4 regions of the Ancylobacter mangrovi genome follow, and region 4 is predicted to be linked to each of the others. Evidence: riboswitches for the same ligand, from Rfam matches in the RefSeq annotation. Region 4 holds a riboswitch; each other region holds the start of a gene.
What was found. A riboswitch is a leader RNA that binds a small molecule or an ion and turns the genes downstream of it on or off. The one in region 4 is predicted to bind thiamine pyrophosphate.
Positions count from the first base shown of each region.

Region 1 (3,060 bases), on a different contig from region 4:
GCCGCGAGGCCACGCGCGTGCCATAGAATTCCACGGCGTCGGCAAGGCCGGCCGCATTGGGTGTCAGAGCGTCCATCTCAGCCTCCCTGCATCGGAGCGAGGATTTCCACGCGATCGCCGGAAGCGATCGGCGTTGCCGCGCGCTTGACCGCGCGCACCACGGCGCCGTTCAGCGCCGTCGCGACGATGGCCTCGCCGAGGCCCAGCTCGCCGAGAAGCTCGGCGAGCGTGCCGGCCCGGGTGTCGGCCGATTCACCATTCACGAGGATCTTCATCCATAACCTCCGGGAAACGGGTCCCGTCGAACGCCAGTTCCGCCGCCCGGCGCGCCAGCGCCGGCGCAGCCAGGAAGCCGTGGCGATACAGCCCGTTCACATAGATGGTCTTGCCGCGCCGGCGAAGGCGCGGAAGGTTGTCCGGGAAGGCCGGGCGCACATCCGCACCGATCTCAACGATCTCGGCCTCTCCGAACGCGGGGTGCAGCGCATAGACCGACCCCAGCAGCTCCAGCATGGAGCGCCCGGTGACGCGCCCGCGCTCGTCGTTCTCGATCGAGGTGGCGCCGATCATGAAATGCCCGTCGCCGCGCGGCACGATATAGACCGGGATGCGCGGGTGCAGCATCCGCACCGGGCGCTTCAGCGCGATCTCGGTGGAATAGAGCACCAGCATCTCGCCCTTCACGCCGCGCAGATCCGCGAGTTGGTCGCGCGCCGCGAGGCCGCGACAATCGACCACCAGATCGGCCTCGTCGCCCGCCCCGTCCGGCCCGTCGGCCTCGAAGCGCACGTCGATGCCGAACTCGTCGGTCAGCCGGCGGGTCAGCGCGGCGAGCGCCTTGCGCGGCTCCAGATGCGCCTCGGTCGGGAAGAACAGTCCCTGGTCGAAACGCCCCTCGAGGTCCGGCTCCAGCGCCGCGATGCGCGCGCCGTCGACCCACTCATAGCCTTCCGTGCGGCGCGAGAAGCGCCTCAGGTCGGGCAGGTCGCGCGACTGGGCGAGCACCAGGCTGCCCTCGTTCGGCACGTCCGGCACCTCGCGCCGCCAATAGGCGAGCGACTCGAGGCCGAGCTCGGCGATCAGCGGCTCGGCGCTCTCGCGCTCGCACCACGGCGCCAGCATGCCGCCCGCATACCAGGAGCAGCCCTGCCCGGAGCCCGATCTGCGTTCGATCACGGTCACCTGCGCGCCGCGCTGGGCGAACGCATGGGCGCAGGTCAGCCCGGCCACGCCGGCACCGACCACGGTGACACGCATCGCATTGGCGGCACGGCCTGTCACCGCTCCGTCATGCGCTCCATTCGGGGATGTCATGCACGCCTCCCTCCGCCAGTCTCAACTGGATCAGGTTCAAAGGGTCGCCATGCCGCGTCACCGACGCGCCGATGGCCTCTCAGCCTCCTGACGAGGCTCCCCTGGACGCTTGTTGATATAGTCGCGCAACCGGCAAATGTCACCGTGCCGTCGACATTATTCCGGTGTCATCGCAGCCGGGACGACAGGTTGACGACATTGGCGGGCGTGCGCCGCATGGCGGTGCTGATCGCCCGGTGCAGCGCCTCGCGGCCGAACGGCTTTCCGAGCCTGAGCATCCCCGTGCCGGCGTCGGCGGGCAGCTCGGCATAGCCGGTGCCGAGAACGATCGGCAGCTCCGGCTGGCGCTCGCGTATCGCGGCGGCGAGTTGGACCCCGGTCATGCCCGGCATCGCCTGGTCGGTGAGCACCGCGTCGAACGGGCCTTCCCGGTCGAGGATCACCAGCGCTTCCGGGCCGGACGACGCCTCGCAGACGCCGTAGCCGAGATCCTCCAGCATCGCCGCGGTCGCCGACAGCACCAGCGGGTCGTCGTCGACCACAAGGATGCGGGCGCCCCCGCCTTCCGATCCGGTCTCCGTCCCGGATTCCGCGCCCACCTCGGGCGAGGCCCCGGCGATGCAATCGGCGACGGGCAGGTAGATGGTGGCGCAGGTGCCCTTGCCCGGCTGGCTGGTCAGCTTGAGCCGCCCGCCCGACTGCGCCGCGAGGCCGTGCACCATGGCGAGGCCGAGGCCGGTGCCCTTGCCGACCCCCTTGGTGGTGAAGAAGGGCTCGGCCGCATGCACCAGCGTCTCGGTGTCCATGCCGGTGCCGGTATCGGTGATGCTGAGGCAGAAATAGCGCCCGGGCCGCAGCTCGCCGCCCTCCTCCTCGCTCTCGGTAGCCGCGATCGTGTTCTCCCGGGCGGCGATGGTCACAGCGCCGCCGTCCGGCATGGCGTCGCGCGCATTGACCACGAGATTGAGCAGCGCCAGCTCGAGCTGGTTGGCGTCCACCCTCGCCTTCGGCAGGCCGAGCGGGAAGCGGGTCTCGATCCGCACGCCCGGCCCGATGGAGCGCTGCAGAAGGTCGGCCATGCCGAGCACCAGCTCCGGCACGTCGACCGGCTCGGGATTGAGGTCCTGCCGGCGCGCGAAGGCGAGCATGCGCTGCGTCAGGGCGGCGCCGCGCTGGGCCGCCTGCATGGTGTTGTCGATCAGCGTGACGAGGCGCGGGTCGGTGGGCGCGCGCTTGCGGGCGAGTTCCAGATTACCGAGGATCACCGCCAGCAGATTGTTGAAATCGTGGGCGATGCCGCCCGTGAGCTGGCCGACGGCTTCGAGCTTCTGCGCCTGGCGCAGCGCTTCCTCTGCCTGACGGCGGTCGGTGACGTCGATCAGCCCGCACAGCGTCTTGACCAGATGGCCCTGCTCGTCCTTCTCGGCCACGGCCGAGAGAATGCAGTCGAGTATCCGCCCGTCGCGGGCGACGAGCTTGTACTCGGCCTCGCGCAGCTCGCCGACGTCGAGCAGGCGGGGCCAGTGCTCCTCGTTCCGCTGGCGTGCCGACTCAGCAGTCATGAAGTCGGTCAGCCGCCGGCCGATCACGTCGTCGCGGCGATAGCCCAGCAGCTCCAGCCAGGTGTCGCTGACCTGCTCGATCCGCCCCTCATCGTTGAGCGAGTGCAGCGGCAGCGGGGTGCGGCGATAGAGCAGCCGGTAGCGCTCCTCGCCCTCGCGCCACATCTGCGCCTCGCGCTCGGCC
Region 1 covers NZ_JANTHY010000007.1:309,660-312,719, forward strand. Annotated here, with positions in the region: gene NVS83_RS18595 (thiazole synthase) at 1-76, opposite strand, end outside; gene thiS (sulfur carrier protein ThiS) at 78-275, opposite strand; gene NVS83_RS18605 (FAD-dependent oxidoreductase) at 253-1,257, opposite strand; TPP riboswitch at 1,306-1,427, opposite strand; gene NVS83_RS18610 (MHYT domain-containing protein) at 1,482-3,060, opposite strand, start outside.
Region 1: it holds a riboswitch for thiamine pyrophosphate, as region 4 does, so the genes downstream of both, NVS83_RS18605 (FAD-dependent oxidoreductase) here and NVS83_RS01280 (ABC transporter substrate-binding protein) in region 4, are expected to answer to the same signal.

Region 2 (3,060 bases), on a different contig from region 4:
CGGGCGAGATGGCGGTGCGCGAGGCGCACGCCATCTGCGACCGGATCGAGGATGCGCTGGAGGCCGACGTGGCCGACATTCTCGTCAACATCCATGTCGAGCCGGAAGGCAAGGCCAAGCACCAGGGCATCCCGGTGCTGTAGGGGCAAAGGCGGGGAGCGTCACGCCGCCCCCGCCCGTGGCCTCAGCGCCCGGCCTGAAGCGCCGCCAGCAGCTCGGGCGTGGGGTAGGAATCGGCCGGCATGCCGAGCCGCATCTGCTCCACCTTCACCGCCTGCCGCGTCGCCGAGCCGAGAATGCCGTCGACCCCGCCGACATGGTGGCCGCGCTGGTTGAGCAGGGTCTGGAGCTGCCTCACCTGCGACATGGACATCACCGGGATCGCCTTGCCCGCGCCGCGGTCGAACGGGCCCGCCCCGGCGACGCGGGTGGCGAGATAGGCCGCCGAGGTCGCGTAGACGAGCGAGTTGTTCCATTCGGTGAAGACGTCGAAATTGGGATAGGCGAGGAAGGCCGGCCCGCTGCGCCCCATCGGCAGCAGCAGCGATGCGGTGAGCTGGTCGGCCGGCAGCTGCCCGCCGCCCGCCCGCACCACGCCCATGCGCGCCCATTGCGAACGCGGCAGCTTGATCGAGAGATCCGCCTGGTCCCAGGGCAGGTTCTTGGGCACGCGCACCTCTTCCAGCCAGGGCTGGCCGCGCTTCCAGCCGAGCGCGCGGATGTAGTTCGCGGCCGAGGCCAGCGCGTCGGGATGCGAACGCAGGAGGTCGACCCGCCCGTCGCCGTCGAAGTCGACGCCATAGTTCAGATAGTGGTCGGGCAGGAACTGGAACGAGCCGAGCTCGCCCGCCCAGGGCCCGCGCATCGACTGCGGGGTCAGGTCGCCACGGTCGATAATCTTCATCGCGGCGAGGAGCTGGGTACGGAACATCTCCGCCCGCCGGCAGTCCCAGGCCAGCGTCGCGACCGAGCGGATGGTCGGCTTGTCGCCCATATTGGCGCCGAAATCCGTCTCCAGCCCCCAGAACGAGACCAGCACCGCGCCCGGCACGCCGAACTGCTGCTCGATCCGGTTGAACAGCGACTGGTCGCCGTTGATGAGCTGGCGCCCCTTCTGGATCCGGTAGTTCGCGACCATGCGGTCGGAGAACTGGAAGAAGCTCTGCGCGAACACGCCCTGCCGGCGGTCCAGCGCCACGATGTTGGGATCGTAGCGCACGCCGTCGAGCGCGGCGGCCGCGGCACGCGGCGAGACGCCCTGCGAGACCGCGTAGCTCTTGAACTGCGCCAGCCAGGCGTCGAATCCGGCGCCGCTGGTGCCGCATTGCTGGAGCTGCTGGGCACTTGCGGCGAGAGGCGAGGCGAGAGGCGCACAGAGCGCCGCCGCGATGGCGACGCGGCGGAGCCTGGTGGTCAGGCGGCCCATGAAGTTTCCCCCGAATGATTCGTGTTCGATTGGGCGACAGCTAAGCAATCTACAGGAAATGCGGCGACGGCGGGGTCACGGGCACGCAATCGGCGGGGCGAACGGGCACGAAGGCGTCCCTCCGGCGAATTGACCGGGCTCCGCCTTTGGTCGACTATGGCGTCGTTCCAAGGGGAGCCCCGCTAGGGGGCTGAGAAATCGCCGGCGGAGCCTTCGGGCTTTCGCGACGCGTTGACCCTTCGAACCTGATCCGGGTCATGCCGGCGAAGGGATCGGAACCGAATGGCGCCTCGTGCCGACCGCGCAACGCCATCTTTCCCCTGACGTCACACTGCCCGGGTCTCCCAACCGATGGTTCAGGAGATCCACATGACGACCACCCCGCAAAAGCCGCCGCACAATGCCGTTCCCCCTCGGGAGGCGGGCGACATCGGCGTCGCCACCGGGCCGATTCCCGGCTCGCGCCGCATCTATGCCGAATGCCCCGCGCGCGGCTTCCGCGTACCGTTCCGCGAAATCCAGCTCCACCCCTCGGCCGGCGAGCCGAACCTCGCCGTCTACGACGCCTCCGGCCCCTATACCGACCCGGCGGCGCTCATCGACATCGCGGCCGGCCTGCCCCGCCCGCGCGAGGAATGGGTGCGCGCACGCGGCGACGTCGAGGACTATGACGGCCGCCTCGTGAAGCCGGAGGACAACGGCCACGTCTCGGCCGAAAGGCTGGTGGCGCCCTTCCCGCTCCACCGGCGCCCGCTGCGCGCCCGCGATGGGGCGGTGACGCAGATGGCCTATGCGCGCGCGGGCATCGTCACGCCGGAGATGGAATATGTCGCCATCCGCGAGAACGGCCTGCGCGAGCGCGTGCGCGACATCATCCGCGACGGCGAGGATTTCGGCGCATCAATTCCCGACGTGGTGACGCCCGAATTCGTGCGCGACGAGGTGGCGCGCGGGCGCGCCGTCATCCCGGCGAACATCAACCATGGCGAGCTGGAGCCGATGGCGATCGGCCGCAACTTCCTGGTCAAGATCAACGCCAATATCGGCAATTCCGCCGTCACCTCCTCGGTCGCCGACGAGGTCGACAAGATGGTGTGGGCGATCCGCTGGGGCGCCGACACGGTGATGGACCTCTCGACCGGACGCAACATCCACAACATCCGCGACTGGATCGTGCGCAACTCGCCCGTGCCGATCGGCACCGTGCCGATCTACCAGGCGCTGGAGAAGGTCGGCGGCGTCGCCGAGGACCTGAGCTGGGAGGTGTTCCGTGACACGCTGGTCGAGCAGGCCGAGCAGGGCGTGGACTATTTCACCATCCATGCCGGCGTGCGCCTGCCCTTCGTGCCGCTGACCGCGAACCGCGTGACTGGCATCGTCTCGCGCGGCGGCTCGATCATGGCCAAGTGGTGCCTTGCCCATCACCGCGAGAGCTTCCTCTATGAGCGCTTCGCCGAGATCTGCGAGATCATGCGCGCCTATGACGTCACCTTCTCGCTGGGCGACGGGCTGCGCCCCGGCTCCATTGCCGATGCCAACGACGCCGCGCAGTTTGCCGAGCTCGAGACGCTGGGCGAGCTGACGCAGATCGCCTGGGCCAACGACTGCCAGGTGATGATCGAGGGACCCGGCCA
Region 2 covers NZ_JANTHY010000006.1:204,522-207,581, reverse strand. Annotated here, with positions in the region: gene NVS83_RS16365 (cation diffusion facilitator family transporter) at 1-143, shown strand, start outside; gene NVS83_RS16360 (lytic murein transglycosylase) at 185-1,426, opposite strand; TPP riboswitch at 1,587-1,715, shown strand; gene thiC (phosphomethylpyrimidine synthase ThiC) at 1,796-3,060, shown strand, end outside.
Region 2: it holds a riboswitch for thiamine pyrophosphate, as region 4 does, so the genes downstream of both, thiC (phosphomethylpyrimidine synthase ThiC) here and NVS83_RS01280 (ABC transporter substrate-binding protein) in region 4, are expected to answer to the same signal.

Region 3 (3,060 bases), on a different contig from region 4:
TGCCGGCATGCAGCACCTGCAGGATCGGCAGCAGCACGACCGGCGGGTCCAGCGCCATGGCGCCGAACCGCGCAAGCCCCGCCAGGCCGCCGGCGAGCAGAAGCCGCTCCGCCCCGATCAGCGCCGTGATCCGCGTACCGGAGCGGAACAGCACCACCTCCGCCAGCACGCCCACCGCCCAAAGGCCGCCGATCGCGGTGTCCGAGAGGCCGGCCTCGCGCCACTGGATGGAGCCGAAGGCATAGAGCAGAGCGTGCGAACCCTGCACGAGGGCGGCGGCGGCGATGCCGATCCGCAGCGCGCGCGGCAGCCGCGCCCGCGTCGAGGCCTCGCCCCGCGGCCGCGCCGGCTCCGGCAGCGGTCGGGCATCGGGCTGAAGGGCATAGGCGGCGAACGCCGCCACCAGGCTGCCGGCGACGATCATCCAGATCAGCGCGTCGGCCGGAAAGACGCGCAGGACGAGGCCGGAGGCCAGATTGCCGGCGATGAAGGAGAGCGAGCCCCAGAGCCTCACCCGCCCGTAATCGACGAGCCCCTCGGCCCGCCGGGCCACGGTATAGGCGTCGAGAACCGGCAGGCTGGGCTGCCAGAAGCTCGCGGCGAGACCGAGCGCGACCAGCATCAGCGCCGCATCCGGCGCCAGCACCACGCCGACGAAGCAGCAGGCCGTCGCGAGGGCGTAGCCGATCAGGGTTGCGCGCGGGCGTCCCGTCCGGTCGGCGAGCAGGCCGCCGAGCGGCATCGTCGCCAGCCGCACCGCCATCGGCACGGCCAGCGCGAAGCCGATCATCGAGGCGCTGAAGTCGCGCCCCGCCAGCCAGACCGGGAAAAACGGCAGATAGACGCCTATGCCGAAGAACAGCCCGGCATAGACGACGGCGATCGAATGGCGCGGCGCGACGGCGGGCACGATCGGGCACTCACGGGGGAACGGCGCCTCTCGTTAGCAGGCGCGTTGGCGGCTGGCGAGCCGTAGCGTCAGGGCGCGCCTTCCGCTCCGGCCGGCAGCCTAGCTCCAAAAGGCGTGGAAGTGGTGCACCGGGCCGTGGCCGTGGCCGATATGGAGCTCGTCCGAGCGCGCCAGCGCGCGCGAGAGATAATGCTTGGCCGCCTGCACCGAGGTGCGCAGATCCTCGCCCTTGGCGAGGCCGGCGGCGATGGCGGAGGACAGCGTGCAGCCGGTGCCGTGCGTGTTCTGCGTGTTGATGCGCGGGCCGCGAAATTCATGCACCCCGTCCGCGTCCACCAGCACGTCGACGCTCTCCGGCCCCTCGCTGTGCCCGCCCTTGACCAGCACCGCCTTCGGCCCCAGCGCCAGCAGCCGCTCGGCCTGGGCGCGAACCTCATCGAGACTGGTCGCCTGCGGCTCGTCGAGCAGCGCCGCCGCCTCGGGCAGGTTGGGGGTGATGAGGCGCGCGCGCGGCAGCAGCTCGGCCCGCAGCGTCGCGATCGCTTCGGGCACCAGCAGCCGGTCGCCGGAGGCGGCGACCATCACCGGATCCAGCACCACATTCGCCACCTGGTGGCGGTCGAGCCCCGAGGCCACCGCGAGGATCGCCTCCGGCCGCGACAGCATGCCGATCTTGGTCGCCGCGACGTCGAGGTCGGAATAGACCGCCTCGATCTGCTGGGTGATGAAGGCCGGCGGCACGTCATGGATGCCGGTCACGCCCAGCGTGTTCTGCGCGGTGAGCGCGGTGATGACGCTCGCGCCATAGACGCCGAGCGCCGAGAAGGTCTTGATGTCCGCCTGGATTCCGGCGCCACCGCCCGAATCCGAGCCGGCTATGGTCACCGCAATCGCGCTCTGCGCCGCTGCATCAGTCATCGGCACGCCTCCCGTCGTGGCAAGGAAGAGAAGCGGCCCGCCGGCGCGGTCTCCCGCCCGGTGAGCGCGACCCGTTTCCTCCGCCGGCATGACCCGGATCAGGTTCGTGGGTTGGCAGGATTGCCTCTCAGCCTCGACGGCACCCCAACGCGATCATCCTGCGAGGCATAGGCGAAGCATGGGCGGCTGGCAAGACGTGCCGGGGAGCCTGCCCCAAGGTCATTTCAGAGCCTGAAAGGGCCGACCAGGCGGCGGCTCCGGGCCCGCATCCTCGCGCGGACCGGCCGATGCCTCGGGCGGGGGCGAGGGTCGCGCGGTGTCCCCGCGTGCGATCCGCAGCGCGGGCGCCGGGGGGTTGCGCGCGGGTCGCCGTTCTGTTCCTGTTGCGCACCCTGAACCGTGCCTGGAAGCCGCGATGGTCCCCTTCTTCGTCCAGATCAAATGCCAGCTCGGCCGCTCCTATGAGGTGGCCAACGCCATCGCCGATGCCGAGATCGCCTCCGAGGTCTATTCGACCGCCGGCGAATTCGATCTCCTGGTGAAGTTCTACGTCGCCGAGGGCACGGATATCGGCCATTTCGTGAACGAGAAGGTCCAGCGCATTCCTGGCATTCAGGACACGCGCACCATCATCACCTTCAAGGCCTTCGCCAGCTAGCGGCGCCGTCAGGCGGCCGGGCCCGTGGGCGGCGTCGCCTCGACCGCGGCGGCCCGCTCGATGCCGAGCCGCTGCTCGCGCCAGATCACGAACAGCCCGGCCGCGATGACCACCGAGGCGCCGACCAGCACCAGCAGCGGCGGCACCTCGCGGAACAGCACGAAGCCGAGCAGCAGCGACCAGATCATCGCCGAATAGGTGAAGGGCGCCACCACCGAGGCCGGTGCGGAGCGATAGCTCTCGGTGAGCAATATCTGCCCGACCCCGCCGAGGAAGCCGATCGACACCAGCATCACGGCGTCCCCCGCGCTCGGCAGCACCCAGCCCCAGGCGGCGGTGGCAAGGCCCGCGACGGCGGCCAGCGCCTGGAAATAGAACACGATCGCCGCCGTGGTCTCGCTGGAGGTCAGGCGCCGCACCTGGATCATCGCCCCCGCGGTGCAGGCGGCGCTGAACAGGGCGATCAGCGCGCCGAGGCTTCCATGGCCGCTGGCGAAGCCGCCCCCGAGATGAGGCCACAGCATGATGACGACGCCGATCAGGCCGACGAACACCGCGCTCCAGCGGTAGACAT
Region 3 covers NZ_JANTHY010000007.1:5,864-8,923, forward strand. Annotated here, with positions in the region: gene NVS83_RS17220 (MFS transporter) at 1-910, opposite strand, end outside; gene thiD (bifunctional hydroxymethylpyrimidine kinase/phosphomethylpyrimidine kinase) at 1,010-1,828, opposite strand; TPP riboswitch at 1,887-1,985, opposite strand; gene NVS83_RS17230 (Lrp/AsnC ligand binding domain-containing protein) at 2,244-2,486, shown strand; gene NVS83_RS17235 (DMT family transporter) at 2,495-3,060, opposite strand, start outside.
Region 3: it holds a riboswitch for thiamine pyrophosphate, as region 4 does, so the genes downstream of both, thiD (bifunctional hydroxymethylpyrimidine kinase/phosphomethylpyrimidine kinase) here and NVS83_RS01280 (ABC transporter substrate-binding protein) in region 4, are expected to answer to the same signal.

Region 4 (3,060 bases):
ACCATCCCTGAGCTCAGCGCCAGCAGGCCGCCGAAAAACTTGACCGGGAGCACGCGGCGCCAGTGCACCTCGCGCAGGCCCTCCATCGCGCCCTCGATCTCCGGCACGCCGGAGCCGGCCGCCTCCGGCGCGAAGCGGCGCACCAGCCACAGCGCGACCAGCGCCATGACGGCGGCGACGACCGCGGCGGCGGCGTAGAGCGCGACCCCGTCGAGCCCGAGCGTGTGGTCGAGGAAGGACGGCCAGCCATGGGCAAGGGCGTCGACACCGAGATGGAAGGCGGACCCGACCAGCCCGACGGCCGCCCCGATGAGGATCGCCGCCACATAGTACGCCGCGTTGCCCGACAGATTGGCCATTTCCCCTTCTACACCTCCGGACCGTTCGAATGCGGGCGCATCGGTATCACCCTCGAACCGTGACCGGAAGCACGGAGCGGGCCATTTCTGCCCTCCGGCGGCGCGTATCGTGTCGCGGCGGCCGCATTCGCGCGGCCGCCGGCGGTGCTGGAGCCTTCGATCACGGCAGGACGGGCGCGTAGGTGGCGACCGGCTCCACCGTGTCGATCAGCCCGTGCTGCTTCATGAAGGTGCCGAATCGGGCGTAGCGCGCGCTGTCGAGCGCCGCCGGGGCGTGGGCGAAGCGGCGCAGCGTGTCGTTCCACGCCGTGCGGTTGAGCTCGTCGTCGAGCTTGGGGTTGGCCTTGACGAAGACCGCCCAAGCGTCGTCCGGGTGGTTGAGGATGTAGATGGTCGCGTCCTCGACCGCGGCGAGGAAGCGCTTGAGGCGCGGGTCGCCGAGCTTGTCCTTGTGGGCGACGTAGATCAGCTCGTCGAACACCGGCACGCCGTGCTCCTCGGGGAAGAAGGCGACCGGCTCCTTGCCCGCGAGGCGGATCTGGGTGAGCTCGAAATTGCGGTAGGCGCCGATCACCGCGTCCACCTTGCCGGCCACCAACGCCGGGGAGAGGGCGAAGTTGACGTTCACCATGGTGACGTCGGACGGCTTCAGCCCGGCATCGGCGAGCATGGTGCCGAGCAGCGCGTCTTCGAGCCCGGCCACCGAATAGCCGACCGTCTTGCCCTTGAGGTCGGCGATCGACTTGATCGGCCCGTCCTTCAGCGCCACCAGCGCGGTGAGCGGGGTGGAGACCAGCGTGCCGATGCGGGCGAGCGGCAGGCCCTCCTTCACCGAGAGATAGAGGTTCGGCTGGTAGCTGACCGCGATGTCGGCCTGCCCGGCGGCGACGAGGCGCGGCGGGGCGGACGGGTCGGCCGGCGGCACCAGCTCGACGTCGAGGTCATGGGCCTTGAAGAAGCCCTTCTCCTTGGCGATCACCAGCGGCGCGTGGTCCGGGTTGACGTACCAGTCCAGCAGGACGGTGAGCTTGTCCGCCGCCGCGGCGGGGGTGAAGGACAGGGCGAGGGCGAGCGCCCCCGCGGCGAGGGTCTTCAGGGTAGCGGGCGTGAACATGGATCTCCTCCCGTTCGGAGATCCGGCGCATGAGCTTTCGGGGGGATTGCGGCGCGGGAACCCGCGAAGCGGCCCGCCGACGTTCCGTCCCTTCGCCGGCATGACCCGGATCAGGTTCAAAGGGTCTGGCGGCTGCCATCTCAGCCCCTTGGCCCATGCGGGCCGCGGGACACCCCTCGGATGCGCGAAGGCTAGCAGAGCGGGCGAAGCGGGGCAAATGGCCGGCTAAGCGACGGGCGGGAGCGGGGTAGGCGTGGGCTGGGCCGGGACGGGGTCAGCCGCCCCGCCAGCCGTCGAGATAGACGGTGCGCTCCACGCCGGCGAAGCGGGCGATGCGGGCGAGCTCGGCGTCGAGCGCGTCGAGGCGGCCGGCGGAGGCGCGCACGCCTTTCTCCAGCCACAGCCGGCGCACGTCGAGCGTGCCGGTCTTGCGGTCGGCCTTCATGTCGATCCGCCCGACCATGCGATCGCCCTCGAGGATCGGGAACACGTAGTAGCCGTAGACGCGCTTCGGTGCCGGGACGAACACCTCGATCCGGTAATTGAAGCCGAACAGGCGCTCCGCCCGGTTGCGGTCGCGCAGCAGCGGGTCGAACGGGCTGAGCACGCGCAGCCGCGAGGGCGGGGCGGGCAGGGCGTCGAACGCCTCTCGCGCGCCGGCGAAGGCATGCGAGGCGCGGGCGCGGCTGCCGTCGGCCAGCGCGATGGAGACCGGCTCAAGGCGGTGCGCGTTCTCCCCCACCCAGCGTTTCGCCTCGTCCGGCGAGACGAGGTCCCAGAAGGCGGCGATCTCGCCATGGGTGGCGAAGCCGAGCCGCTCCAGCGCCGAGGCGCAGGCCCAGTCGACGAAGGCGGCGCGGTCGACCTCGCCCGCATAGGGGCCGGCGGGGATCACCCGCTCGGCGAGGTCGTAGACCTTCTGGAAGCCCTCGCGCGCGGCGATGGCGAAGGTGCCCGTGCGCCAGTGATATTCGAGCGCGGTCTTCTCCGGGTGCCAGTTCCACCAGCCGCCGGGCGGGCGCTTGCCGGTTTCGGGGTCCTGCTCGAAGTCGCGGGCCATCAGCCGGCCCTCGCGCCGCACCCGCTCCAGCACGTGGTCGACATAGGATTCGAAGCCGTTCTCGTGCCAGCTCCGCCAGCGCTCGGCGAGGCGCTCGCGCGCCTGCGCGAAGCGGTGCTTCCAGTAGGGGTAGAAGGCGCTGGGGATGATGGCGGCGTCGTGAGTCCAGTGCTCGAACAGCGCGCCGTCCTTCTCCAGCAGCGCGGTGAGGTGCTCGCGCCGGTAGCCCGGATTGCGGGCGAACAGGATGTGGTGATGGGCGCGCTCGACCGTGGCGATGCTGTCCACCTGCACGAAGCCGATCGCCTCGATCAGGGCGAGCAGCCCGGCCTTGTCGAGCCGGCCGCGCGGCTGGCTCAGCCCCTGCCGGGCGATGAAGATGCGCCGCGCATCGGCGTTGGAAAGCTGCATCGCGACCTTCTCACCGATCCGGGGCGCTGGAGCGGACGGGAGGCGTCGGGGCCGCGGATGAGGGCCGTAAGGTGCCGATGCTGGTCATCTGAGGATTCGCAAGGCCAGTGGGTCGC
Region 4 covers NZ_JANTHY010000001.1:293,930-296,989, forward strand. Annotated here, with positions in the region: gene clcA (H(+)/Cl(-) exchange transporter ClcA) at 1-359, opposite strand, end outside; gene NVS83_RS01280 (ABC transporter substrate-binding protein) at 520-1,473, opposite strand; TPP riboswitch at 1,544-1,660, opposite strand; gene NVS83_RS01285 (winged helix-turn-helix domain-containing protein) at 1,748-2,944, opposite strand.